Regions from separate parts of the Paraburkholderia sp. J76 genome, predicted to be linked through region 3. Evidence: predicted binding sites of a transcription regulator. Region 3 holds the regulator's gene; each other region holds the start of a gene.
What was found. The regulator HrcA, encoded in region 3, represses chaperone genes, less so after heat shock. The targets are predictions, from matches to a motif close to TTAGCACTCNNNNNNNNNGAGTGCTAA.
Positions count from the first base shown of each region.

Region 1: rpoH (RNA polymerase sigma factor RpoH) is a predicted target of HrcA. The motif match lies at 6,507-6,533, and genes of this name have one in related genera.
Region 2: groES (co-chaperone GroES) is a predicted target of HrcA. The motif match lies at 3,651-3,677, and genes of this name have one in related genera.

Region 1 covers NZ_CAJMZJ010000009.1:180,535-189,949, forward strand. The annotation lists gene ptsP (phosphoenolpyruvate--protein phosphotransferase) at 1-328, shown strand, start outside; gene nagE (N-acetylglucosamine-specific PTS transporter subunit IIBC) at 447-2,198, shown strand; gene cydB (cytochrome d ubiquinol oxidase subunit II) at 2,283-3,419, opposite strand; gene U5768_RS19045 (cytochrome ubiquinol oxidase subunit I) at 3,457-5,043, opposite strand; gene cydP (cytochrome oxidase putative small subunit CydP) at 5,030-5,329, opposite strand; gene rpoH (RNA polymerase sigma factor RpoH) at 5,516-6,451, opposite strand; gene U5768_RS19060 (nuclear transport factor 2 family protein) at 6,997-7,380, shown strand; gene leuA (2-isopropylmalate synthase) at 7,510-9,156, opposite strand.
Region 2 covers NZ_CAJMZJ010000005.1:190,560-199,974, forward strand. The annotation lists gene U5768_RS12140 (rubredoxin) at 144-314, opposite strand; gene U5768_RS12145 (hydroxymethylpyrimidine/phosphomethylpyrimidine kinase) at 596-1,435, shown strand; gene groL (chaperonin GroEL) at 1,582-3,222, opposite strand; gene groES (co-chaperone GroES) at 3,267-3,557, opposite strand; gene U5768_RS12160 (hypothetical protein) at 4,205-5,344, shown strand; gene U5768_RS12165 (TAXI family TRAP transporter solute-binding subunit) at 5,405-6,490, shown strand; gene U5768_RS12170 (GtrA family protein) at 7,072-7,497, shown strand; gene U5768_RS12175 (hypothetical protein) at 7,597-8,772, shown strand; gene U5768_RS12180 (acyltransferase) at 8,866-9,415, opposite strand, start outside.
Region 3 covers NZ_CAJMZJ010000005.1:319,602-329,016, reverse strand. The annotation lists gene U5768_RS12695 (YhdP family protein) at 1-781, opposite strand, end outside; gene glnE (bifunctional [glutamate--ammonia ligase]-adenylyl-L-tyrosine phosphorylase/[glutamate--ammonia-ligase] adenylyltransferase) at 1,057-3,876, shown strand; gene recN (DNA repair protein RecN) at 3,929-5,605, opposite strand; gene U5768_RS12680 (NAD kinase) at 5,727-6,638, opposite strand; gene hrcA (heat-inducible transcriptional repressor HrcA) at 6,872-7,891, shown strand; gene hemH (ferrochelatase) at 8,093-9,160, shown strand; gene U5768_RS12665 (RNA-binding S4 domain-containing protein) at 9,197-9,415, shown strand, end outside.

The DNA.
Region 1 (9,415 bases), on a different contig from region 3:
CCGTTGCCAGCCCGATCTCGCGGCGCAGGCGGACGGCCTGCACCCGGCCGTGCTGCGCCTCGTGGCGGCGGCGGTCGAGGGCGCGAACAAGCACGGCAAATGGGTGGGCGTATGCGGCGCGCTGGCGGGCGATCCGCTCGCCGTGCCGCTGCTCGTCGGCCTCGGCGTGACGGAGCTCTCCGTCGATCCGGTGTCCGTGCCGTCGATCAAGGCGCGCGTGCGCAAGCTCGACTACGACGACTGCCGCCAGCGCGCGCAAAGCGCGCTCGCGCTCGAATCGGCGCAAGCCGTGCGTGCGGCCAGCCGCGAAAGCTGGCCGCTCGATTGAAGGTTCTTCTTACACCTACCCTAAGCAATCCTTAAAAACATGCCGGCGTGCGCAGCGATCGCGCGCCGGCTTCTCTCACCCACACGTCACGCAAGAGATAGAGACTGGAGGCAGTTCAATGGATGGCAATCCGTTTCTCAAGATACAAAGCCTCGGCCGCGCGCTGATGCTTCCCATCGCAGTGCTGCCGGTCGCCGGCATCCTGCTGCGCTTCGGCCAGGCCGACATGCTCAACATCAAGATCATCGCCGACGCGGGCGGCGCGATCTTCGATAACCTGCCGTTGCTGTTCGCAATCGGCATCGCCGTGGGCTTCGCGAAGGACAACAACGGCGTGGCCGGCCTCGCGGGCGCGCTGGGCTATCTGGTCCAGACCGCCGTGATGAAGGACATCAACGACAAGCTCAACATGGGCGTGCTGTCGGGCGTGGTGGCCGGTGTCGTCGCGGGCATGCTGTACAACCGCTTCAAGGACATCAAGCTGCCCGAGTTCCTCGCGTTCTTCGGCGGCAAACGCTTCGTGCCGATCGTGACAGGGCTCACATGTCTCGTGCTCGGTATCGTGTTCGGCTACGTGTGGGGACCGGTGCAGGGCGTGATCGACACCGCCGGCCACTGGCTCACCACGGCGGGCGCGATCGGCACCTTCGTGTACGGCTTGCTCAACCGTCTTTTGCTCGTCACGGGCCTGCACCACATCCTCAATTCGCTCGTGTGGTTCGTGTTCGGCTCGTTCACGCCGGCAGCCGGCGGCGCGGCCGTCACGGGCGACCTGCACCGCTTCTTCGCGGGCGACCCCACGGCGGGCAGTTTCATGGCCGGCTTCTTCCCGGTGATGATGTTCGGCCTGCCGGCAGCGTGCCTCGCGATGCTGCACGAAGCGCCGAAGGAAAAGCGCGCGATGGTGGGCGGCCTGCTGTTCTCGATGGCGCTCACCTCGTTCCTCACGGGCGTGACCGAGCCGATCGAGTTCACGTTCATGTTCCTCGCGCCCGTGCTCTACGCGATCCACGCGGTGCTCACGGGCCTGTCGCTCGCGATCTGCTCGCTGCTCGGCATCAAGCTCGGCTTCACGTTCTCGGCCGGCGCGATCGATTACGTGCTGAACTACGGGCTATCCACGCATGGCTGGTACGCAATACCGCTCGGCGCGGTCTATGCGGTCGTGTACTACGGGCTGTTCCGCTTCTTTATCCGCCGCTTCAATCTGCCCACGCCGGGCCGTGAGGCGTCGGCGGACGATACGGCGCTCGCCTCGTCGATGTCGGGCGTGGCGGTGGCGGCTGGCGGCGCGGCAACGGCGGCTTCGCTCTCGCGTGCTGCGCGCTACATCGATGCGCTGGGCGGCGCGGCCAATCTCAAGGTGGTCGATGCGTGCACGACGCGTCTGCGTCTCTCAGTGGCCGATCCGGCGCATGTCTCGGAACCGGCGCTGAAGGCAATCGGCGCGCGCGGCGTGCTCAAGCGCGGCGGCGAAAGCGTGCAGGTCATCATCGGGCCGGAAGCGGACATCATCGCCGACGAAATTCGCGGTGAGATCGCACGCGGCGGTGTGTCGGCTGGCAAGGCCGCTGCGGCTGCCCCGGCGGCTCAGGCTGCACAGCCGAGCGCGAGCGCAAATGTCGCGCAGGGCCCGCTCGATCCGAATCCGTCGCGCTGGCTCGCGGCGTTCGGCGGCGCAGCCAACGTCGTCTCGCTCGACGCCGTGGCGGCCACGCGCCTGCGCGTGATCGTGCGCGATCCGGCGGCCGTGGATCGCGAAAAGCTCGGCGCGCTCGACGTGGCGTGGATTTCGGCGGACACGCTGCACATCGTGGTCGGCGACGCCGCGCCGCGTTATGCGCGTGAACTGGCGCTCCAGCCGGCCTAACCGGTTCGCCGCAAGCCCATGAACAACGCCGCGGCGCACGTGCCGCGGCGTTTTCGTTTCCGGCGTTCTGAAACCGGCGAGCGCTTAGTACAACGTATGATGGTTGTCCCGTATCGCCTCGGGGGTAATCTTGCCGCGCATGACGCGGTAGACCCACGCCGTATAGCCGAGCACGATCGGCAGGAAAATGACGACGGCAACGAGCATGATCTCGAGCGTCATCTTGCTCGAAGTCGCGTCCCAGACGGTGAGGCTGGAGCGCGAATCGAGCGAAGAAGGCATGATGAACGGAAACATCGAGAAGCCCGCCGTCAGAATCACGCCGACGATCTGCAGCCCCGTGCTCAGGAACGCGAGCCGCTCGAAGCGCGAGCCGGCGAGTGCGAACGCGAGCACGCCGCCGAGCAGGCCGAGAGCCGGCGCGAGCACCATCCACGGATAAAGCCCGTAATTCGCGAGCCAGAGCCCGGGTCCCGAATCGACGCTCTTGAGGAGCGGATTGGCCACCGTGTCGAGCGGCGCGGGCGACGTGATCGTATAGCCGCCGATGAGCGTCGCCACGAGCGCGCCTGCGGCAAGAAACAACACGACCGTGAGCACCGCGAAAAGCCGCAGCGCCTTCGAGGCGCGCAGGGCGACGATGCCGTCGCTCTTCATCTTCAGGAACGCTGCGCCATGCGCGGTGAGCATGCAAAGGCTCACGAGCCCGCAGAGCAGCGCGAACGGGTTGAGGAGTCCGAAGAAACTGCCGTGATACGTCACGCGCAGATCCGTGTCGTAGGCGAACGGCACGCCCTGCAGCAGATTGCCGAACGCCACGCCGAACACGAGCGCGGGCACGAAACCGCCGATGAAGAGACCGACGTCCCAGCCCTGGCGCCACCTCACGTCCACGCGCTTGCCGCGATAGTCGAAGCCCACGGGTCGGAAAAACAACGCGAAGAGCACGAGCAGCATGGCGAAGTAGAAGCCCGAGAACGACGCCGCGTAGGCAAGCGGCCAGGCGGCGAACATCGCGCCGCCTGCGGTGATGAACCAGACCTGGTTGCCTTCCCACGTCGCGCCCACCGTGTTGATGACGATGCGCCGCTCCTCGTCGGTCTTGCCGACGAAGGGCAGCAGGACGGCGGCGCCCATGTCGAAGCCGTCGGTGACCGCAAAGCCGATCAGCAGCACGCCGATCAGCACCCACCAGATCAACTTGAGCGTTGCGTAGTCCATGGCGTGTTCCCTCGCATCTTTCGTTGTCTCGCGTCGATCATGTGACCTTGCCGTCGGTCGCGAGCGTCGCCGTGTGCTCGTGGAAGTAACGGCCGGTATGCAGCGACGAAGGCCCGAGGCGCGCGTACTTGAACATCAGCGTGATCTCGATGATGAACAGGAGCGTGTAGAAGATCACGAAGCCCGTAATGCTCAGCATCACGTCGCCGGGCGCGAGGCTCGAAGCCGAAAGGCGCGTGGGCAGCACCTCCGCGATGGTCCACGGCTGGCGGCCCGTTTCCGCAACGACCCAGCCGAACTCGGCGGCGAGCCACGGCAGGGGGATCGCCACTAGCGCCCAGCGGAGGAACCAGCGGCGGTTCCCCTTGAGCAGCGAGCGTTGCGCGCAGAACCAGAAGGCGAGCACGAAGGTCACGAGAAAGAGGATGCCGAGACCCACCATCACGCGGAACGACCAGAACACGGGCGCAACGGCCGGTATCGAGGTTCTCGACGCAGCCCTGATCTGCTCGGACGTCGCATCGACCACGTTCGGCGTGAACCGTTTCAGGAGCAGGCCGTAGCCGAGGTCGGCCTTATGCGCTTCGAACACGTCGCGCGTTTCGGTGTCGGCGGTGCCTTCTTTCATCTTCTGCAGCGCGGCGTAGGCGAGCATGCCGTTGCGGATGCGTACTTCCGCGCGGCCCATGAGGTCTTTCAGGCCGATCACGGGAGTGTCGATCGAGCGCGTGGCGATGATGCCCATCAGCCAGGGAATGCGGATCGCGTAGTCGGTGCGCTCTTCCTTCTGGTTAGGCAGGCCGAACAGCGTGAACGGCGCGGGGGCGGGCGCGGTCTCCCATTCGGACTCGATGGCGGCTAGCTTCACCTGCTGCACGACGCCGTCCGTGTAGCCCGATTCGTCGCCGAGTATCAGCACGCAGAGCGTGGACGCGAGGCCGAAGCCCGCGGCGATGGCGAACGAGCGCAGCGCGAATTCCACGTCGCGCCGGCGCAGCAGATACCACGACGAAATGCCGAGCACGAACATCGACGCCGTCACGTAGCCGGCCGAAACCGTGTGCACGAATTTCACCTGCGCGACGGGGTTGAAAATCACCTGGAACAGGCTGGTGAGTTCCATGCGCATGGTTTCGTAGTTGAACGAAGCGCCTACGGGGTTCTGCATCCACCCATTGGCGATGAGAATCCACAGCGCCGAAAGATTCGAGCCCAGCGCGACGAGAAACGTGGTGAAGAGATGCGCGCCCCTGGACAGGCGATTCCAGCCGAAAAAGAACACGCCGACAAAGGTCGATTCGAGGAAGAACGCCGCGAGGCCTTCCACGGCGAGCGGCACGCCGAAAATGTCCCCCACGTAGTGCGAGTAGTACGACCAGTTGGTGCCGAACTGGAACTCCATCGTGAGGCCCGTGGTGACGCCCATCGCGAAGTTGATGGCGAAGAGCTTGCCCCAAAACTGCGTCATGTCCTTGTAGATCACCTTGCCGGTCATTACGTAGACCGACTCCATGATGACGAGCAGCCACGAGAGGCCGAGCGTGAGCGGCACGAAGAGGAAGTGGTAGAGCGCGGTGATGGCGAACTGAAGACGCGAGAGTTCGACCGATTCAATCGTGGGCATGACGGTCTCCTCGCTGGGGCCTGGTCTGAGGTTGGGACGCGGACGGCTCGGACTGCGATGACATGGGCACGGCCAGAATGGCCTGCGCGACAGCGGCGGGCGGCATCTTCATGTCTTCTGCCTGCGGGTGATTGAAGAACGCGTATTTGAGCGCCATCAGCAGGACGAGCTTGACGGCGAGAACGAGGGCAATATCGCGGGCGAAGGTCGGGCCGCGCATCCATTGCTGGATTCGCGTGCGCAACAACGACGGTGTGCGCTGGCGTTGACCGGAAGCCGGAATCATGACGACGGGTGCCCTCGAACGCGTTACGAGGCCAGACCGCGACGCGGCTGCTGGCTCACCACCTGCAAATCATCTTAGGGTGGAATCCGCGAGGACGGTGCGAAGGTGCGCAGCCTTCGCGGCGCGCAAAAGAAAAACCCCGTTCGCGGGAACGGGGTTTCGGTTTGGCGTCAGGCCTGCTGCGGCTTACGCGTAGTCGGCGAGCGCGGTGCGCATCTTCTTCATGGCGCTCGCCTCGATCTGGCGAATGCGCTCGGCCGACACGCCGAATTCGTCGGCCAGTTCGTGCAGGGTCGAGCCGCCCGAACCGTCGTCCTCGACATTGAGCCAGCGCGCCTCGATGATGCGGCGGCTGCGCGCATCCAGCGCTTCGAGCGCGCTCGCGATGCCGTCGGACTGCAGGCGGTCGTGCGAGCGTGCGGCCAGCACCGCGCTCGGCTCGCTGTGCGAGTCTGCAAGCCAGGCGATCGGGGCGAACGATTCTTCGCCGTCTTCGGTCTGGCCCTCGAGCGCGATGTCGGCGCCCGACAGGCGCGTTTCCATCTCCACGACCTCTTCGCGCTTCACGTTCAGTTCCTGCGCGAGGCCCTCGATCTCTTCCGGCGTGAACGACTGCAGGCCCTGCTTGTGGCTGCGCAGGTTGAAGAACAGCTTGCGCTGCGCCTTGGTCGTGGCGACCTTGACCATGCGCCAGTTGCGCAGGATGTACTCGTGAATCTCCGCCTTGATCCAGTGCATGGCGTACGACACGAGACGCACGTTCTGCTCGGGGTCGAAGCGCTTTACGGCCTTCATCAGACCGATGTTGCCTTCCTGGATCAGGTCGGCGTGCGGCAGACCATAGCCGAGGTAATTACGGGCGATCGACACCACGAGGCGCAGGTGCGACAGCACCAGGCGGCGCGCGCCCTCAAGATTGTTCTGCTCGCGAAACTCGGTCGCGAACTGGCGCTCTTCCTGCGGCGTCAGCATGGGGATCCGGTTCACGGCTTGAATATAGGCGTCGATGTTGCCCAACTGACCGGGCAACAGGGAAGCATTCGCGAGCGCCAATGAGCCCCCGGCCTTGGCCGACGACGGGCTCAGCGTACTCGGAAGGGTCATAATCATTGCGTTGCTCACGTAGCGAACTCCTCAGGAATCTTGCAAAAGTCAGACAGCGACTCCACGGTGGATGTTAGCACTCTGAATCACCGAGTGCTAATACTTGGAGTCCTTAGGGGCTTCAAGGTTCCTTGATTCCTATCGAAATGGTTGTATCGATAGGTTACACCAAACTCCGTAAGGCAAGCGTGGCGGGGCCTGGCGCCCGGCGCTGGCCAACGCACGGGATGGGCCGAAGGAACACTCTAGGGCGGAACAGCAGTCCGGCGCGATGGGCGCGGGAATAAAGGGTGGAATCAGGCGTATGAAAGTGGGCGGCGCAGCGCGCGCGACTTTGCCATGGAAACCAGGAGATAGACATGGGACATAGCTGAAAGTGCGGCCCCGCGACATCAGGGCGCGGCAGCGCGGTGCCCGGACGCATACACCTATATAGGGGCGTTGTCTTTGATCGCAAGTATCCTTGCGCCGAAACCTGGTATAAATTTCAGCCAGACATTGGCAGAAAATCTTCGGCGTGGGGCTGCGTTCAGGCGCGGCCCCGCGCGCAAGGGGCTCGAGCGATGGCGGCAAAACTGATCGATGCGATTCGCGGGCTGGAGCGCGAGCGCTTTCGCGCGATGGTTGACGGCGACGGGACCTCGCTGGACCAGTTGCTGTCCGAGCACGCGACCTTCGTCCACACCAATGGCAAGCGCGAGACGAAGCAGCAATTCATCGACGCGATCACGGCGGGGCGCCGCCGTTACCGCCAGATCGAGATTCAGTCGCAAGACGTGCTGCACGCGGGCAACGAGGCCTGTGTGGTTTCCGGCCGCGTGCTGATCGAGATGGAAGCGAACAACGGCGCGCTGCTCTTTCCTATTGCCTACACGGCGATCCAGACGCAGGAGGGCGGACATTGGCGCCTGCTCGCATGGCAGGCGACGCGTTGCGCGATCGAGTGACGACCGGTAAGTCCACTCGCTGAAACGCCGCTTAGGCGTTTCAGGCGCACGCTGGCGGCCCGTTTTGCCGCCGGCGCTCAACGATGCCGCCGATTTCCCTGCTGAAATTGAAACTGCTTGCGGATGGTGTCAGGCCGCGACGCGTTGATCCACTTGCGTCCAGGCCGCGCGATTCACGGCGCTGACCACCGCCGCCACGCACGCGTGGGCCGCGTCTTCGCCTACGCCAACACCGTGGCGCAGCGGCTGTCCGCCCACACGCGCACCGACGAATACGGCCGTACCACCCTGCGCCGTGCGCTCGCTCTCGAACGAGGTGATTTCGATGCGGTCGCCCGCCACTGCCGCGAATGCGGCGGCCACGGCTTGCGCATGCGCTTCATCGACGTTCGCGGCAACCGGCATGGCCACGTCGCGGCCTTCCCAGCGCACACGGCCTGAGCCCGCATGGGCGGCGGGTCCGCGCGTTTCGAAATACTCGCGCGCAAAGAGCGCGCAGACCGCTTCGCCCGTAATTTCCTCGCCCGACGTATCGGCGACGGTCTGCACGGCGTGGCTGAATTCGATCTGCACGCGGCGCGGCGGCGTGAAGCCCATGCCGCGTTCCAGCAGATACGTCGCGCCGCCTTTGCCCGACTGGCTGTTCACGCGGATCACCGCGTCATAGCTGCGGCCCATGTCGGCAGGATCGATCGGGAGATAGGGCACTTCCCAGACGGCGTCGGGCCGTTGCTGCGCGAAGCCTTTACGGATTGCGTCCTGGTGCGAGCCCGAGAACGCCGTGAACACGAGGTCGCCCGCGTACGGATGGCGCGGGTGAACCGGCAAGTGGTTGCAGCGCTCGACCACGCGGCGCACGGCGTCGATGTCCGAAAAGTCGAGGCCGGGGTCGATGCCCTGGGTGTAGAGATTCATTGCGAGCGTGACGAGATCGACGTTGCCGGTGCGCTCGCCATTGCCGAACAGGCAGCCTTCGATACGGTCCGCGCCCGCGAGCAGCGCCATTTCGGCGGCGGCCACGGCCGTGCCGCGGTCGTTATGCGGATGCACCGAAAGCACGATGCTGTCGCGGTACGCGAGGTTGCGGTCCATCCACTCGATCTGGTCGGCGTAGACGTTGGGCATCGCGGCTTCGACGGTCGCCGGGAGATTCACGATCATCTTGTGATCGCGCGTCGGGCGCCACGTCTGCGCTACGGCATCGCACACTTCGCGCGCGAAGGTCAGTTCGGTCATGCTGAACGTTTCGGGCGAATATTGGTAGATCCAGTGCGTTTGCGGATTTTTATCGGCGTGTTCGCGGATGATGCGCGTGCCCTCAACCGCCAGCGCCTTCACTTCTTCCTTCGACTGGCCGAACACGATCTTGCGGAACGACGGGCAGATCGCGTTGTAGAGGTGGACGATGGCGCGCGGCACGCCTTCGAGCGCCTCGAAGGTGCGCTCGATCAGTTCTTCGCGCGATTGCACGAGCACCTCGATCGTCACGTCCTTGGGAATGCGCTTTTCGTCGATCAGCTTGCGCACGAAATCGAAGTCGGTCTGCGAAGCGGACGGAAAGCCGACTTCGATTTCCTTGAAGCCGATGGCCACGAGCATCTCGAAGAATTCCGTCTTCTGGTCGATGCTCATCGGCTCGATCAGCGACTGGTTGCCGTCGCGCAAGTCGGTGCTCATCCAGATCGGCGCGCGTTCGACCGCGCGAGTGGGCCATTTGCGGCCGTTCAAACGGATGGCGGGGAAGGGGCGGTATTTCTCGGCGGGATTACGCAACATGACGAGCCTCGTTCTTCATGGTGTCGTTTGCGATGGCGGTCGGCAGCGGGCGGCTGGCGGGCTGGCGACGGAGCACGATGCGCGAAACTTCACGCGTACGGGCGGCAACCTCGAACGCGAAGAAGACGGCCACGGTGACGGCGGTAGCCGGCGCGGCGAAAGCGGACGTGAACGATGCCCATGCAACGTGCATTTTGACCTCGCGACTCGTCCGGACGGTAGGCGGACGAATGCAGACGACAGGTTGTAGAGATACAGC
Region 2 (9,415 bases), 130 kb from region 3:
ACAAAGACAGCGACCAGGACGTCGACAACAAGCATCGACAAATGCGACGACGACAAGTGACAAATGCGACGACGACAAGTGCGACGGCGAGCGCAAATACGGTGCCTGCCGTTGCGACACCGCCGGCTATCCGGGCAATACGCTCAGATCTGGACCATCTCGAAGTCTTCCTTGCGTGCGCCGCACTCCGGGCAGGTCCAGTTGATCGGGACATCCTCCCAGCGCGTGCCGGGGGCAATGCCTTCGTCTGGCAAACCGGCTTCTTCGTCATAAATCCAGCCGCAGATCAGGCACATCCAGCTTCTATATTCCATTCTTATGCCGCGTCGAAAAGTCCGAAACCAGTCGGAAAAAAATCGGGGAAACGAGAGCCATGATGGTACCTTGTTGCCGTTTCCATGCCTAGCAAGAGGAAAACTGGCCTGCACGGGATCAAACGAAATGCATTGCCGCGAACGGCTCACGCCGCCACCAAAAATCCTCATGAGCGCGGGGTCATCCGTCCCCCGGATTCATCGATAAGCCGCATAATTAAAGCATTCGCTTATGACGGCCGGTATGCCGCGCCCGAAGTCCAATCCATCTCGCCACGTTCATGCCCAGCGACACCCCTCCCATCGTCCTCACCTTCGGCCTTTCCGACCCAACAGGCGGCGGCGGACTTCAAGCCGATCTGCTCACGCTCGCCAGCATGGGTTGCCACGGCGTCACCGCGCTGACCGGCTATACGGTGCGCGACTCCGCGGGCTGCGACGAAGTGACCGGGCTCGACCCGGAAACCGTCGCCACCCAGGCGCGCATGCTGCTCGAAGACATGCCCATCGCGGCGTTCAAGGTGGGCGCGGGCGCGCGCGCCGAAGTCGTGAGCGCGATCGCCGAAGTGGTCGCCGACTACGACGACGTGCCGCTCATTCTCGCCCCCGACTTCACGCTCGACGACGAACACGTGCTCGCCGCCGACGAACTGCGCGAAGCGATGGCCGATCTGCTCGTGCCGCAGACCACGCTGCTGGTTGCCGATTCCGCCACGCTGATCGCGCTCGCGCAGCCGGACGGCGACGCGGAGGCGCCCAGCGTCGACGCCGCCATCGCGCACCTGCTCGCCACAGGCTGCGAGTACATTCTGGCGATGGAAACGGGAACGCATCGCGTGGTCAACACGCTGTATTGCGAAGACGGCCAGTTGCGCCAGGATCTGTGGGACCGCTCCGCGCAGCCAGTGATGGGCCTGACCGACACGCTCGGCGCCGCCATCGCCGCGCTGCTCGCGAACGGCCAGGAGCCGCCCGAAGCCGTGCGCGAGGCGCAGGAATATCTGTATCAGGCCGTGCAGAACGCTTTCAGGCCTGGCATGGGCGCGTGGCTGCCCGACCGGTTCTTTTGGGCGCGCAGCAACGACGCGGACGAAGCCTCGCCGGGGGAAGCCACGCAATAACGCTCGCGGCGCGGAGGTCCGCGCCAATGCGCAAACCGCACAGACGAAAAAAAACCGCATCGCTGCGGTTTTTTCTTTTCGGGCCAGGGAAACACGCCTCACGGCGTGTCCCCCGCACTTCGATGCAATCCCGGCGTAAGCCGTTCTTACATGTCCATGCCCATGCCGCCCATGCCGCCGGGCATGCCGCCAGGCATCGGAGCATCTTCCTTCGGCACTTCAGCAACGGCTGCGTCCGTCGTCAGGAGCAGGCCTGCGACCGAAGCTGCGTTTTGCAACGCGGTGCGCGTGACCTTCGTCGGGTCGACCACGCCGGCTTCCACCAGGTCGCCGTACTCGCCGGTCGCTGCGTTGTAGCCGTAGTTGCCCGAACCTTGAGCAACCGCTGCCACGACCACCGACGCTTCTTCGCCACCGTTCGTGACGATCTGGCGCAGCGGCTCTTCCATGGCGCGCAGGACGATCTTGATACCTGCGTCCTGGTCGGCGTTAGCACCCTTCACGCTGGCGATTGCCGTACGTGCACGGATCAGCGCAACGCCGCCGCCCGGGACGATGCCTTCTTCAACGGCAGCGCGGGTTGCGTGCAGCGCGTCTTCCACGCGTGCCTTCTTTTCCTTCATTTCGACTTCGGTCGCAGCGCCGACCTTGATCACCGCCACGCCGCCTGCCAGCTTGGCCACGCGCTCTTGCAGCTTTTCACGGTCGTAGTCCGACGTCGCTTCTTCGATCTGCGTGCGGATTTGCTTCACGCGCGCTTCGATGTTCACGGCTTCGCCAGCGCCGTCGATGATCGTCGTGTTTTCCTTGCCCACTTCGATGCGCTTCGCTTGACCGAGTTCGTTCAGCGTTGCCTTTTCGAGCGTGAGGCCGGTTTCTTCAGCGATGACCTGGCCGCCGGTCAGGATCGCGATGTCTTCCAGCATGGCCTTGCGACGGTCGCCGAAGCCCGGAGCCTTGACAGCGACGGTCTTCAGGATGCCGCGGATGTTGTTGACGACCAGCGTTGCGAGCGCTTCGCCTTCGACGTCTTCGGCGATGATCAGCAGCGGACGGCCAGCCTTCGCGACTTGTTCCAGAACCGGCAGCAGATCGCGGATGTTCGAGATCTTCTTGTCGAACAGCAGGACGAACGGGCTTTCCAGCACGGCGACTTGCTTGTCCGGGTTGTTGATGAAGTACGGCGAGAGGTAGCCGCGGTCGAACTGCATACCTTCGACGACTTCCAGCTCGTCTTGCAGCGACTTGCCGTCTTCGACGGTGATGACGCCTTCCTTGCCGACCTTGTCCATCGCTTCAGCGATACGGTCGCCGATCGACGTGTCGCTGTTTGCCGAGATCGAGCCGACTTGCGCGATTTCCTTGTTGGTCGTGCAGGGCTTGCTGATCTTGCGCAGCTCTTCGATTGCTGCTGCAACGGCCTTGTCGATGCCGCGCTTCAGGTCCATCGGGTTCATGCCCGATGCGACGTACTTCATGCCTTCGCGGACGATCGACTGGGCCAGAACCGTAGCCGTCGTCGTGCCGTCGCCGGCGTTGTCGCTGGTCTTGGAAGCGACTTCCTTGACCATTTGCGCGCCCATGTTCTGGAGCTTGTCCTTCAGCTCGATTTCCTTCGCGACCGAGACACCGTCCTTGGTGACCGTCGGGCCGCCGAACGAGCGCTCGAGGACCACGTTGCGGCCCTTCGGACCCAGCGTGACCTTCACTGCGTTGGCGAGAATGTTCACGCCTTCAACCATCTTGGAACGGGCGGAATCGCCGAACACGACGTCTTTAGCTGCCATCTTCTAACTCCTTGGATTCTTGAATAGTGAGCGGTGGAATGAACTTACTTGTTCACCACGGCCATGATGTCTTCTTCGCGCATCACGAGCAGTTCGTTGCCATCGACCTTGACGGTCTGGCCAGCGTACTTGCCGAACAGAACGCGGTCGCCGACCTTGACGTCGAGCGCGATCTGGGCGCCCTTGTCGTCACGCTTGCCCGGGCCAACTGCCAGGACTTCGCCTTGATCCGGCTTTTCTGCCGCTGCGTCCGGGATCACGATGCCCGAAGCGGTCTTGGTTTCTTGATCCAGGCGCTTGACGATCACGCGATCATGCAAAGGACGAAGGTTCATGGATGTTCCTCTGTTGATTGGGACTTGAAGAGACTCAAGAAAACCTGGCTGCCGGAAACCGCCAGCCAGAGATTGGTTGTGCACGGAGCGTTGTTAGCACTCTCATACGGTGAGTGCTAATTATATGGACGGGGAATGACAAATTCAAGAAGGGGGCGGAAGGGGAATTGCTGGCTGCGATACGTATCACCCTGGAGGCGTGCTGACGGGGCCAGACCATGGAGTATCGCCACCGAGTGCCAGATTCCCTATATTTTTCAATGAAATCAATGAAGTAGGAGGCCATGCGGCTGGGCTCGACAACGATCCATCTGGACTTCACAGGCCCCGCAGGCGGGGGTGCCCCGAGTCCCCGGGCCGTACCACCCGCCCGGCCTCTCCGGGAAATCCCCGATTCAGCACCCCTCGCCGCCGGATTGGCTCAAGGGCCAGAGCGTTGGTCGGGCACCGCATATGTGCGGTAGGCAACAATGGCAATCGCCGCACTGTTGGAGAATCACTCATATGATCTTTCCAGCGGCCGCGCCCCGTCAGGCGCCCCGCTCTTCTGCGCATGCAGATCGTGGGTTCCGCGAGGCCTCGCCGATCGCTTCAACGACGATCCTGAACATGCCGAAATGGCATCGCCATGGCGGTGGAACGACAGCATGTCCGCTCAGATGACCTCTAGTCAGAGTTTCCCCACACAGTGCAACCTCTGTGGCGGCGCGCTCTACCAGTCCGTCGATTCCTGCCCTTACTGCGGCACGGATCGTCCGTTCGACACGGTTGTGCATGCGCGCCCGAAACCCGCGTTGAGAGTTCTCGATTCAACGGCGGCGCCCATGCCCGGCGTCCCAAGGGTCTCGCCTGCCGGTACGTCCGCGTCCAGCCGTCCGTCAGTGCAGGCCGACTATCTGCATCACTATCAGTTGGAAGATCAGCGGCCGTTCTGGCAGACCGGTAAAGGGTTCTTCACGAAGTGCGTATTACTCGTCTTGCTCATTCTCGCGATGGCGTATGCCGCGTTCCTGCTGTTCGGCACGCGGCATAAGCAAGAAAGCGCATTCGATGCTCACGGCACGTTCCCGGCAGCGGGCACGGTCTCGTCACCCCCCACGCCGAATCCACGCGTAACTCCCCAGTTCAAGGATGTGCCCGACAGTTTGCGCGCCGCGCGTGCAAGCCTCGCGGAGAACAATTTGTCGGACGCGAGCGCCGCGGTGAATGCCGCCCTCTCGCACGACGCGAACAACGAGGACGCCCGCGCGCTACAACGCGACATCGGGGCGCGCGAGAAAGCGCGGGACAGCGCTTTGCAAAGCGCGGAACAATGCGCGACGCAACTCGCCTGGGACTGCGTGCAGCAACAGGCATCCGCGGCGCTGGCGATCGATTCGAGCAGCCAGCACGCGCAATCGTTGAAGGAGCGCGCCATCCTGGCGGCGGGCTGGCCGCCGCTGCGTTCGCCGCTGCGTTCGCCGGATAGCGCCGCGCAAGAGAGTGCGGCAGTGCCGCTGCCGCGCGGCGCGAGCACCGTACCGCTTCCGTCGTCGCGAGATTGGGGCGCGGTCAAGGCGGCAGCATCGAAAGCACCGCCCGCATCCACGCCGCCGATTCCGCTACCGGGCACGGCCAACATCCCGGCGAATGCGGACACCGCTACGGCCGCCGCGAACCAATCCGCTACCGCCAGCGCGCCCGATGCGGCTGGCAACGACAACGACAACAACGGCGCCGACGCGCAGCAGCGCGCCATTCGCCAACTCGGCTGGAAGCACGCCACATCCACCGAGGACACGCATTAAAAAGGATTCCATAACATATCGAAGTCGGACGCACATCACAAACAGGGCGGGAGAGAGACCATGCTGAAAACGACTCTGGCGGGAGTGGCGGCGCTGACCGCCCTGCTTTTCTCGGCGCTCGCCGTTGCCGCCGCGGCGGATGCGAACTACAAGATCGTGACCGGCCCCGAGCGCGGCACATACATACAGATCGGCCAGGACCTGGCGAAATGGGTGGCGCAGCCGGCGGGCATCGACCTCGAAGTGATTCCGTCGAAAGGCTCGGCCGAAAACGTGCAGCGCATGCGTTTCGAGCCCGGCGTGAAGCTCGCGCTCGTACAGTCCGACGTCTACCAGGCCTATGTCGATATGGCCAATTCCGGCAACGAGGAGGCCGGCACGCTGATCCGGCCGCTTCGTCTCATCATGCCGCTCTACGACGAGGAAATTTATTTCGTCGTGCGTAACGACTCGCCGATGAAGACGATCAACGAGATCAAGGACAAGGTGATGAGCGTGGGCCTGATCGGCAGCGGCACCGCGCAGTCGGCCACGACGCTGTACCGCCTGATGTTCGGCCAGCCGATTCCCGAGAACGCGCAGCACCTGAGCAACGAGGACGCGCTCGCGGCGCTCATCGTCAAGAAGATCGACGTGGCGATCATCGTCGCCGGGCAACCGGCCAAGCTCTTTACCGACATGAACCCCGAGCTGCTGCAGCAGATCCGCTTCCTGCGCGTTGATCCGAACGCGCCGGAAACGGCGCGCGCAAAGCAGACTTACTATCCCGCGACGATCCACGTATCGAGCTATCCGAACTGGCTGAAGGAAGACGTGCCGACCTGGACGGTCAAGGCCTTTCTCGTGACCTACGACTACAACCTGCGCGATACGGTCGGAAACCTGAAGCGCTTTGCCGATTCGCTCTGCGAGAACTTCGACAACCTGCAGGAGCACGGCCATCCGAAGTGGAAGCAGGTGAAGCTCGATCTGCCCGGCCTCGGCAAGGGCTGGCAATACTATCAGCCCGTCGAGCGACGGTTGAAGGCGTGCTTCGCGCATCGCGCCGCGGTGCAGGCGGCTGCGCCGAAACGCGCCGCCACCATGGAACCGGTCAGTGGACAACCGTGCTCGGATCAGGCGCGTCTGCTGCTGCTTTGCAAGTAGTTCTAAATCGTGCTCTTTCCCTCTTTCCCGCACCGCGCGCGATTGACGCGATGTTCGTTGATCATCGCGTCAAGGACGCTTTCTGCAACGCATTCGGCTTGAGCGAATCGCGGTCCCGACAAATGGCAGGCTTGTTCCGCCACGCGGTGCAGCTCCGCCCACGGATACGATAGAAATACACCGCTGTGCACGAGGTCGCCATGCAGTTCACTCGACTCGCGTGCTGCGGCGTTCCGCATCGCTTTCCAGAGGTACGGGTACCGATCGAGCGTGGCGCCTCTCATTCCGGATGCTGCCGGAAAAAGGCGCGCGCACGCAGGAAGACGAGCTTTGTGCTCCGGCGAACGGTAGTTGCGGCGCCCCTTGATTAACATGCGTCAACGGTCAATCGTTTGCCCGGCGACCACACGTCGTGAGCGTCTCCGGGTCCGCTTTCTGGGGCCATTACCCGAGCGCACCGCCGCCGGCCGCGATGGGCTGGAAAGTCGGCGCGGTGCGTGGTTAAGCGAACGTTTTCAGGGCCGGCCACACGCTTGTCATCCGCTCGCTGCACAGCGCGGCGCGTTCAAGAGGAGTACGCAATGAGCAGCCCCACCGTCAGCATGTCGCTCAGCCGCACACGACTCGTGTTCTGGTATGCGACGTTCGCCGCCATTTCAATCGGTGCCAATCTCGGCAGTCAAAGCGTCGCCTTTCACCTGTACCAGGGCCCATTTGCGGTGCCGCTTTCGGTGTGCGTCGGCACCGGTGTTGGACTAGTCGTCAAATATCTGCTCGATAAGGCCTGGATATTCCGCTATGAACACCAAAGCGTCGCACATGGCGTGCGCACATTCTCGATGTACGTTGCCATGGGGCTCGGCACGACGCTCGTTTTCTGGTCCGTGGAATTCGCCGCGAACGCACTATTTCATGGTGAAGCCGGTCGGCTCGCCGGCGGCGCACTCGGTCTGGTAATCGGCTATTTCACGAAATACCAGTTGGATAAGCGCTTCGTGTTTGCGTGAGCTGCGCGGCGAACGGCTGGGGAATTCGAAATTGGGGTTCCTGTTCAATCGTTAGCCCGCCATAGAACACTGACGGTCAATAACCTCGACGGGGCACACTTGAAACCAGATATCGCAAGCCTTACCCACGACAAGGCGTGGCCTCTCTGGAGCTTATCCGCTGCCGCGTGTTTCTTACTGGTCCTCGCATTCAGCGCGCCGAGCGGCTCGTTTTTCTGGGACTATCATGTCTACGAGAAAGGCTTGAGTTGCTACCTGCAGGGACCCAACCCCTACGCGTGCGCCTCAGGCGACTTTCCATTTGTTTACCCGCCCATTTTTCTCAAGGTATTTTCCGTTATCGATTTCCCGACGGCGTTTGTTTTCCTGGTGCTAGCCTCCGCAGCGGGCATCGCCGGCGTTAGCGTAAGCCTCAAGTCTTCTATTCCCTTCCATCGCCTGGCTCCTGGCCTGATTCTCGGCTTCCTGATTAGCGGATCGGGCTTTGCTTCGATCCAGACGGGAAATATAAGCGTCTTCGCCCATCTGCTTCTCGTATCGCTTGCCTGGTTTCTATACACGAAACGCTCGATCTACTCGATAGCACTGTATGCGATCGCGATCGTATTATTTTCCGCCATAAAGCCCTACTTCCTGGCCTACGCGTTGCTTTATCTCTTTCTGCCTCGGCGCAGTTGGCTCGCATTCGTCGCGGTGCTGCTATCGGTCGCTGGCATCTACATGGCGCAACCCGCCCTCTACCCTCAACTGTGGGCGGGATTCCAGGGCGCCATCTACAACCAGATCATCCAGCACGGGGATGCAGGACTGACGATTTTCGGCGTGTTTTCCAAGTTTGGGATGGGAAAGGTCGGCTTTGTCTTCCATCTTCTGCTGATGCTGGCCGTGGTACTGATATCGGCAATTCGTCGGTACAGGCACGGACAACGCTCTTTGCACATCAGCTCCGCGAGCGAGTTGTTTTACTTCCTCGCCATCCTCATTCTGCTCAACCCCAGATTGATGTCTTATGACTTCAGCGTCTTTGCAGTCTGCCTCTATCTGTCGATGCTCCTCTCGTCACGAGGCGATGGCTGGGTGGGCGTATTCTTGAAGATCTTCCCTTTCCTGACCATTCTGCCGCTGTGCCTTGAAGGACTGTTTGATATTCGAGTGCACTCCTTGACCTACTACTTCCTGGCAACCTATGCCCTGCTGATTGCGGCGGTTGCCTGCCATTGGCCAGTACGCGTCTCATGGCCAAAAGCGACGGTCAGCATTGCACCCGGGAAGTAATGTCACGCAAGCGGGAATGGCTCCGCCCTGTTCGAGCAGCAGGCCAATAACAATAAAACCACGGCCTGCTGCCAATCCCCCGTGAAGAGTCACTCAAACCGACTCTTCCAAAGCGCCGCGCCTCGCAACTATGACTTGGCGCACCCGCTTGCTAACACTCTCGGTGTGTCTCATAGCAGGCTTCTCGATCAGTCGAAAAGTCGTATAGCTAACAAGAATCAAAACGGGGGTGGTCAGCAGAATCGTGAACCAGTGCTCGACAGGAGTAAATGTTCGCGCGCTATGCTTTCCAATGACGAAATTGAAAAGCATGAACAGAATGAACCCGTGCAGGAGATAGATGCTGTAAGCGAGTTCTCCCAGCATGCGGGATAACTGGCTGGTTAGTGCGCCGAACAAGCTGGCGCCGCCTGCAATCAAGGCAAAACTCAGGGAAAGAAGCGCCAACGGGATCCGCGCATAGGTCGTCGGAAACAGGATGACCGCCGAGGCAATCGCGGCGATTGCAATGAGCGAGGCGAATCGCTTTTGTGAAAGGTTACGGAACCAGGCGTGACGGCAAAGAAGCGCCGCAATGATCCCTCCAAGAAACGGCGCGAGGAATCTCGATTCCGCATGAAAATGAAGGAGGTCCAGTACGCCG
Region 3 (9,415 bases):
AGGTGTCGCCGGTCCAGCCGATAGGCTTGCCCGCCTGCGCGTGGTGCGCGTGCGTGAAGTGCGCGCGGAAGTCGAGCGGGCCGTGCAGCACGGTGCCTTCGGCCGGCGCCTGGAGCGCGACACGGTGGTCGTAGCCGTCGTTGAGAATCGCGAGGCGAATGTGCGAAAGCGCGAGGTCGGGCACGTTGCGCGTGGCGTCGTGCCAGCGCAGCGTGCCGCCGCGCAGCACGATGGCCTCCTGGCGCATGAGCCAGGTCGTGAAGTTGGCGTTGCCCGTGTGGGCGGTGGGCACCGGCACGCCCGCCACGGTGAGCGTGCCGTCGTCCTCGCGCGCGATATGAACGTCGGGCTGTTCGACCACGATGCTCGACAGCAGCGGTTCGAGCAGCACGACCGAGCGCCACGACACCGAGGCCGTGGCGTGCGGCACGTCGAGCGCGACGTTGCCGTGGCGGTCGCGAATCGTCAGATCGGTGATGTCGATGCCTGGCTGAAAGCCCGACCAGTGCGGCGCGAGCTTGCCGATGCGGAATTCGGCGTGAATCCTGGAGGAGACGAGTTGCTCGATGCGCGGGCGGAAGTTGTCCACGTACGGCAGCACGACGTAGCGCAGGCCGAGCAGCAGCACCGAGACGACGAAATACAGGACGAGCGCGAAGATCGCCAGCACGCGCAGCGTGTGGCGCAGGACCGGGTGATGGTGGTGCGGCCCCTCGGGCTCCGTAGCCTGGCTGGCATGTCCAGATCGGGGTAGGCCGGCGTGGTCGTTTCGCTCGGACATGCTGCGGCGGGTGGGGTATGGTAGCGTTGCGTTCTAACGACGAAATGTATCACAGAGGGGCGTCAAAACGCCCATCCGGAGAAGCCGGGATGGCCGCGCGGCGCGTAACCCGCATGGTCTTTCGCACCGCAGCGGCGGCGACGCCGGACGCATCGGCCACGCGCACTGCCGCGGTCGAACCATCGATATCGGCATCGTCGCATCGACACTGTCATCAACCCAGGCGCGCAGCGAAACCACAGCGGATAGCGGGCCTTCCCGGCAAGCAGCACTTCATGACCGACATTCCCCTTCTGAGTTCCAGCTATTCCCGTTATGCGGCACGGGCTTGCGCCGCGCGCCCCGAACTGGCGGCGCAGGTCGAGGCGCTGGCCGCCGCGCCGCTTTCGCGCGAGCGCATCGTCGCGCGGCTCGACGCGTTGAGCGGGCAAGTGCTTACCGCAGCAAACGCTGCACCCGGCGCGCCGCTGAACGACGAGCAGTTGAAGAAAGTCCTGCGCCAGTTGCGCGCGGAAGTGATCTGCGCGGTGATGGAGCGCGACCTCGGCGGCGTGGCGGACGTCGCCGAAGTGACCGGCACCATGACCGATCTGGCCGAAGTCGCGATCCAGCGCGCGCTCGCCTGCGTGAGCGCCGACCTCGAGACGCTCTTCGGCGAGCCGCGCGGCCCGGGCGGCGAGCGTCTCACGCTCGGCGTGGTGGGCATGGGCAAGCTGGGCGGGCGCGAGCTGAACGTTTCGTCGGACATCGACCTGATCTTCGTGTACGAGGACGACGGCGAAACCACGGGCGGCCAGCGCCCGCCCATCGCCACGCAGGACTTCTTCACGCGCGTGGGCAAGCGCCTGATCGGCGCGCTCTCCGACGTGACGGCCGATGGCTTCGTGTTCCGCGTGGATATGCGCCTGCGCCCGAACGGCGACTCCGGGCCGCTCGTGTGCAGCCTCGGCATGCTCGAAGAGTACTTCTACGTGCAGGGCCGCGAGTGGGAACGCTACGCGTGGATCAAGGGGCGGCTCGTTTCCGAAGATCAGAGCGACAGCGTGCTGCGTCTTGCGCGCCAGCTCGATTCGCTCGTGAAGCCCTTTGTTTACCGGCGCTACCTGGACTTCGGCGTGATCAGCGCGATCCGCTCCCTGCACGTGCAGATTCGCCAGGAAGCGCAGCGGCGCGCCATGATGCGCCCCGACAAGGCCGACGACATCAAGCTCGGACGCGGCGGGATTCGCGAGATCGAATTCAGCGCCCAGGTGTTCCAGTTGATTCGCGGCGGCCAGGACGCGGGTTTTCGCGTGCGCCCGACGCTCGCCGTGCTCGGCTACGCCGCCGCGCGCGGCTTGATCGCCCCCGAGGTGTGCGGCGAGCTAACGCGCGCCTACCACTTTCTGCGTGAGCTGGAGCATCGCCTGCAGTACCGCGACGACGCGCAAACGCACGCCATGCCCGTCGACGCCGGGGAGCGCGCCGCGCTCGCGAAATCGATGGGCTTCGCCGACTACGCCGCGTTGATGACGACGCTCGACGGCCATCGCGGGAAGGTCGAGCGCCAGTTCGTGCAGATTTTCTCCGACAAGGTGGGCGGCGAGGGCGGCTGCGGCGCTTCCGAAGACGGCGCGGCGGCGTGGGTGTGGAGCGGCGCGCTCGTGGACGAGGGCGCCGACGCCACGTTGCTCGAACGCCTCACGGAACTGGGCATCGACGATCCTGCGCCGCTGCTCGCGCGCCTGCGCGGCCTCTGGCAGTCGTCGCGCTATGCGGGGCTGCCCGAGAGAAGCCGCGAGCGTTTCGACAGCGTCGCGCAGCGCGCGCTCGAAGCGGCGCGCACGCTGGAGCCGCGCGAGCGCCGCGGCGACACGCTCGCGCGCATGTTCGACCTGCTCGAAGCCGTGATCCGGCGCGGCGCGTATCTCGCGCTCCTCACCGAATACCCGGACGCGCTCAACCGCGTGCTCAAGGTGCTGGGCGGCTCGCGCTGGGCGGCGGGCTATCTGATCCGCCATCCGCAACTGCTCGACGAATTGCTCGACGACGAAGCGGTGGCGTCGCCCTTCGACTGGCCCGAGTTTTCGCGCCTGTTGCGCGCGCGCCTTGCCGCTGCCGCCGACGTCGAGCAGCTGATGGACCTGCTGCGTCACGCGCACCAGGCCGAGGTGTTCCGCATCCTGCTCAACGATCTCGCGGGGCGGCTTTCGGTGGAGCACGTGAGCGACCGGCTCTCCGAGCTAGCCGACGCCGTGCTCGACGTGACCATCGAGACCGTGTGGAAGCAGTTCGCCAAACGCCATCGCGAAGTGCCGCGCTTCGCGGCGATCGCGTACGGGAAGCTTGGCGGCAAGGAGCTGGGCTACGCGTCGGACCTCGACATCATCTTTCTTTACGAAGACGAGGACGAGCGCGCCTCGGAGATCTACGCGACCTTCGCGCGCCGCCTCATCACGTGGCTCACCACGGCCACGGGCGCGGGCACGCTGTTCGACGTCGATCTGCGCTTGCGGCCGAACGGCGAGTCGGGCCTCCTCGTGACCGACCTCGACGCATTCCGCCGCTACCAGTTGCGCGAGGGCGACGCCGCGAATACGGCGTGGGTCTGGGAGCACCAGGCGCTCACGCGCGCGCGCTTCTCGGCCGGGGACGCGGCGATCGGCAGCGCCTTCGAGGCGATCCGCGTGCAGGTGCTGACCACGCCGCGCGACGCCGCGCCGCTCGCGAAGGAAATCGTCGAGATGCGACAGCGCGTGGAAGACGGCCACCCGAACCGCACCGAACTCTTCGACCTGAAGCACGACCGCGGCGGTATGGTCGATATCGAGTTCCTCGTGCAGTACTGGGTATTGCTGCACGCGGCACAGGACGCGGAGTTGATCCGCAATACGGGCAATATCGCGCTGCTGCGCGAAGTGTCGCGCTTCGGGCTCATGAGCGAGGAGGAGGCCGAAACGATAGGCTCGGCGTACCGGCTCTATCGCAAGCTGCAACACCAGTTGCGGCTCGACGGCATGGAGAAGGCGCGGGTCGATCCGGCGCGCGTTGCGCGCGAGCGCGAGACGGTGCTGGCGTTGTGGAAGCGGGTGTTCGGGGAGCGGGGGGAGGCTTAGGGCCTCAGTGACTCAGGGATATCCGGGCCGCCATCAGCAGAAAGGCGCGCCTTCACGCCGCCAGCATCTCCTTCGCATGGCGTCGGGTCGTCGCGGTTATCTCCAGCCCGCCGAGCATACGCGCGACCTCCTCCACGCGGCCGCCCCTGTCGAGCGGCATGACCGACGAAACCGTGCCGCCGTTGCCGTCGCCGGACTTCGCCACCTGGAAGTGGTGATCGCCGCGCGCCGCGACCTGCGGCAAGTGCGTGACGCACAGCACCTGGCGCGCGCGCCCGAGCTGGTGCAGCAAACGCCCCACCACTTCGGCCACGCCCCCGCCGATGCCGGTATCGACCTCATCGAAGATCAGCGTGGGCGTGGGGCTCGCCGCGCTCGCGATCACGGCGAGCGCGAGACTGATACGCGCGAGTTCGCCGCCCGAGGCGATTTTCGCGAGCGGGCGCAGCGGCACGCCGGCATGGCCCGCCACGCGGAATTCGATCTGCTCCAGACCATGCGCGCCGCCGATCGGCTCGCCGTTCGAACTGCCGAGCGCCACGAGCGCGACTTCGAAACTCCCGCCCGCCATCGACAGTTCCTGCATGCCCTGCGTAACCGCCGCGCCGAGTGCCTTAGCCGCCTTGGCGCGCGCCTTTGAGAGCTGGCGCGCCTGCACGAGATACGCTTCCTGCGCCTTCTGCTCGGCGGCGCGCAGGCCGTCGAGGTCGGACGCGGCGTCGAGCGTCGCGAGCTGCTGGCGGCGCGACGCGTGTTCCTCGGGCAGCGTTTCGGCCGGAAGGCGGAACTTGCGCGCCGTCGAATGCAGCGCGTCGAGGCGCCGTTCCACCTGCGCGAGATGTTGCGGATCGAGATCGAGACGTTGCGCGTAATGCGAAAGCGAATACGCCGCTTCCTGGATCTGGATCGCGGCCGGTTCGAGCGCGGCGAGCGCGTCGTTGAGTTCGGCGTCGACCTCGGCGAGGCCGCGCAGCTTCGAGACGATCGAGTTCAGTTGCGAGAGCATCGCCTCGTCGGATTCGGATAGCGCCGCGAGCGCGCCCTGGACGCCTTCGATCAGGTTGGCCGAGTTCGAAAGCCGCACGTGCTCCGCGTTCACCTCTGCCCATTCGCCCGGCTGCGGCGCGAGCTTGTCGAGTTCGGCGAGCTGCCACGCGAGGCGCTCGCGCTCGAGCTGCAGTTCGCGGTCGCGCGACATGGCGCTTTGCAGGGCGAGACGCGCGTCGCGCGCGCCGCGCCACGCGCGCGTGACCGTGGCGGCGAGATCCGTGAGGCCCGCGTGCGTGTCGAACAGTTCGCGCTGCGCGTCGGGGCGCATGAGCAGTTGGTGCGCATGCTGGCCGTGGATGTCCACGAGCATTTCGCCCAGTTCGCGCAACTGCGCGAGCGTGGCGGGCGTGCCGTTGATGAACGCGCGCGAGCGCCCGTTGCTGTCCACCACGCGGCGCATCATGACGGTGTGCTCGCCGTCGCCGTTCGCGAGCGCCTGCTCGTCGAGCCAAAGCGCCGCGTGCGCCGGCACATCGAACTCGGCGGTGATGTCGGCGCGGTTCTCGCCCGTGCGCACGACGCTCGCGTCAGCGCGCGTGCCGAGCGTGAGCGCGAGGGCGTCGATCAGGATCGACTTGCCCGCGCCCGTTTCGCCGGAAAACACGGTGAAGCCGCTATCGAATTCGAGGTCGAGCGCCGCGACGATCACGAAGTCGCGAATCGAGAGATGGCGAAGCATGGCGTCTGGTTCTTTTCTGGTTGGCTTTGATTACCGTGGCACGGCTCGCTGTATGGGCAACTGCGGCAACTGCGTGACGACTGCGTGGCAGCGCACGCGCGCGTCGCACGAAGACGCAGGTTTAGTCCTCCGGATCGCCCTGCAGCGACGGGTGCTCGTTCCAGTGCAGCTTCTTGCGCAGCGTGCGGAAATAGCTGTAGCCGACCGGATGCAGGAAGGGCACGGTATGACGCGAGCGGCGCACCTCGATCACGTCGTTCAGTTCGAGCGCCGTGAACGACTGCATGTCGAAATTCACGTTGACGTCGCGGCCCGCCACGATCTGGATGCTTACCTTGGAGTCGTCGGGCAGCACGATCGGGCGATTCGAGAGCGCGTGCGGCGCGATCGGCACGAGCACGATGCCCTGCAACTGCGGATGCAGGATCGGCCCCTGCGACGAGAGCGCGTAAGCGGTCGAACCCGTGGGCGTGGCGACGATCAAGCCGTCCGAGCGCTGGTTGTACATGAAGCGGCCATCCACGTTCACACGCAGTTCGGCCATGCCCGAAAAGCCGCTACGGTTCACGACCACGTCGTTGAAGGCGAGCGCGTGGTAGATCGGGTCGCCGTCGCGCGTGATGCGCGACTCCAGCAGCGAGCGCTCCTCGCGTTCGAACGAGCCGGCGAGCAGTTGCGGCACGACCTCCTGCATCTCGGAGAACGCGATGTCGGTAATGAAGCCGAGCCGCCCGTGGTTGATGCCGATGAGCGGCGTGCGGTAAGGCGCGAGCTGGCGGCCGATGCCGAGCATGGTGCCGTCGCCGCCGAGCACGACGGCCACGTCCGCGCGGGCGCCGATCTCGGCGGGCTGCAGCGCGGGATAGCCCTGCGCGCCGATTTCCTCTGCGGTCTGCGCTTCGAACACGACCTCGAAGCCGCGCTTCGAAATGGTCTGGGCGAGCGCCGACAGCGGCTCGGCGATACCTGGCGTATTGCTGCGCCCAACGAGCGCAACCGTCTTGAACTGGCTCTGGATCTTCTGGATCTGCATGCCGGCATTACACCATAGTCACGTCGCGAAAAGAACCTGGCGCAGGCCGGGACAGGGCCGCCGGGCCTTGCGCGCCGTGCCTTCCGGCCCGACGCCGGTGACACGGCGATGACAAAGCGCGCGGTATCGCGCGAAGCACGAGCCCGCCGCGTGCCGATCCGCGGGCTCGCCCGCGAGGCCCGCTGGGGCGGCGCACTCGCGGCCAACCCGCCATTAGGCTAAAATTTTCAGTCATGCTAGATCCCCGCGCACAAACCCTCCTCAAGACGCTGATCGAGCGCTACATCGCCGAAGGTCAGCCGGTCGGCTCGCGCACGCTGTCGCGCTATTCCGGCCTGGAGCTGAGCCCGGCGACGATCCGCAACGTCATGTCCGACCTCGAGGAGCTGGGTCTCGTGTCGAGCCCTCATACCTCGGCCGGGCGCGTGCCCACGCCGCGCGGCTATCGCCTCTTCGTCGACACCATGCTCACCGTCGAGCCCAGTTCGGACGACGACGCGCTCACGCGCGCAGTGAAGACCACGCTGCGCCCCGGCGAGCCGCAGAAAGTGGTGGCGGCGGCCGCCAGCGTGCTTTCGAACCTGTCGCAGTTCGCCGGCGTGGTGCTGACGCCCCGGCGCAGCCACGTGTTCAAGCAGATCGAGTTCATGCGCCTGTCCGACAAGCGCATCCTGCTCATCATCGTGACGCCCGAAGGCGACGTGCAGAACCGCATCATGGCGACGCAGCGCGACTTCACGCCTTCCGAACTCATCGAAGCCTCCAATTACATCAACGCGCACTTCGCGGGCCTCTCCTTCGACGAAGTGCGCCGCCGCCTGCGCGAGGAAATCGACGCGCTGCGCGGCGACATGACCACGCTCATGCATGCGGCCGTGACCGCGAGCACCGAAGAGCCCGAAAGCGGCGACACCCTGCTCATTTCCGGCGAGCGCAACCTGCTCGAAGTGGCCGATCTTTCCTCGGACATGGCGCGCCTGCGCAAGCTCTTCGACGTGTTCGACCAGAAAACCAGCCTCCTGCAACTGCTCGACGTCTCGAGCCACGCGCAGGGGGTGCAGATCTTCATTGGCGGCGAGTCGCAACTCGTGCCGATCGAGGAAATGAGCGTGGTGACGGCTCCCTACGAGGTGAACGGCAAGATCGTCGGCACGCTCGGCGTGATCGGGCCGACGCGCATGGCGTACAACCGCGTAATTCCGATTGTCGACATCACCGCGCGCCTGCTCTCGCTCACGCTCAGCCAGAACTGAGCGCCGCGCCGGGCCTCGGGCAAACCGGCCTTTCCCTTCCCGAAGATCATCTCCGAAAGCCGTGCCGCGCGCCATTGGCCGAATGGCTAACGCCGGGCGAGCCGCGTGGGCGCGGGCCGGCTTGGCTCGCCAGGACCGCCCGCTATAATGTTTGTTTCGTGCAACCGTTGCTGCGCATTCGCGCGGCGCCACTGATCGCCTATGCGTTTCGACCTGGAGCGGCCTTCGCAGTCCGCCGCGGCGCATCGCGTCGCCGTGCTGCTCATCAACCTCGGCACGCCGGACGCGCCCACGCCGCGCGCCGTGCGCCGCTATCTGGCGCAGTTTCTCTCCGATCCGCGCGTGGTCGAGATTCCGGCGCCGGTCTGGCAAGTTATCCTGCGCGCGCTGATCCTGCCGTTTCGCGGCCGCTCGTCGGCGAAAAAGTACGCGGCGGTCTGGACACCGGAGGGTTCGCCGCTGCGCGTGCACACGCAAAAACAGACCGACGGCCTGCGCCATCTCCTCCAGATCAACGACTACACGGTTCTCGTCGATTACGCGATGCGCTACGGCACGCCCGACATCCCCGCGATGCTGAACCAGCTCAAGCTGGCGGGCGCGGAGCGCATCCTGCTCATGCCGATGTATCCGCAGTACTCGGCGTCGACCACGGCCACGGCGTTCGACGCGGCCTTCGCTGCGTTGCGCCGCATGCGCAACCAGCCAGAAATCCGCACGGTGCGCGGTTATCACGACCATCCGGCGTATATCGCGGCGCTCGCGGCCCAGGTGCATCAGTACTGGCACGCGCACGGCCGGCCCGATTTCGCGTCGGGCGAGCGCCTCGTGCTGAGCTTTCATGGCGTGCCGAGCCGTACGCTCGATCTGGGCGACCCGTACCACGACCAGTGCCAGCAAACGGCCACGCTCCTCATGCATGCGCTGGAACTGACGCCGGTCGAATGCCGGGTGACTTTCCAGTCGCGCTTTGGGCGGGCGCAGTGGCTCCAGCCGTATACGGCGCCCACCCTGCGGGAACTGGGCGCGGGCGGCGTGCGCCGCGCAGACGTGTTCTGCCCGGGCTTCACGGCGGATTGCCTGGAAACCATCGAGGAAATCGGCATGGAAGTGCGCGACGAGTTCCTGCACGGCGGCGGCAAGGAGTTTCACCGCATTCCGTGCCTCAATGCCTCGCCCGCGTGGATCGCGGCGCTGGGCGAGATCGTTGCGCAGCACCTGCAGGGCTGGCCCGTTCAGGCCGCGGCGCCGGCCGGCGCAGTGGCGTAACCCGGGAAACCGGGCGGCGCATCCGGAAAGCTTCTGATGAACTACAAGATTTCGACTGAACCTGGCGCGCGGCTACGCATCGACAAATGGCTATGGGCGGCGCGCTTCTTCAAGACGCGCTCGCTCGCGTCGGACGCCGTGGGCAAAGGGCGCGTGCGCATTGGCGGCGACGCCGTCAAAGCCTCGAAAGACGTGCGCGTGGGCGACCTCGTCGAAATCGAGATCGATCACGTGGTGTGGGAGGTGCGGGTGCTG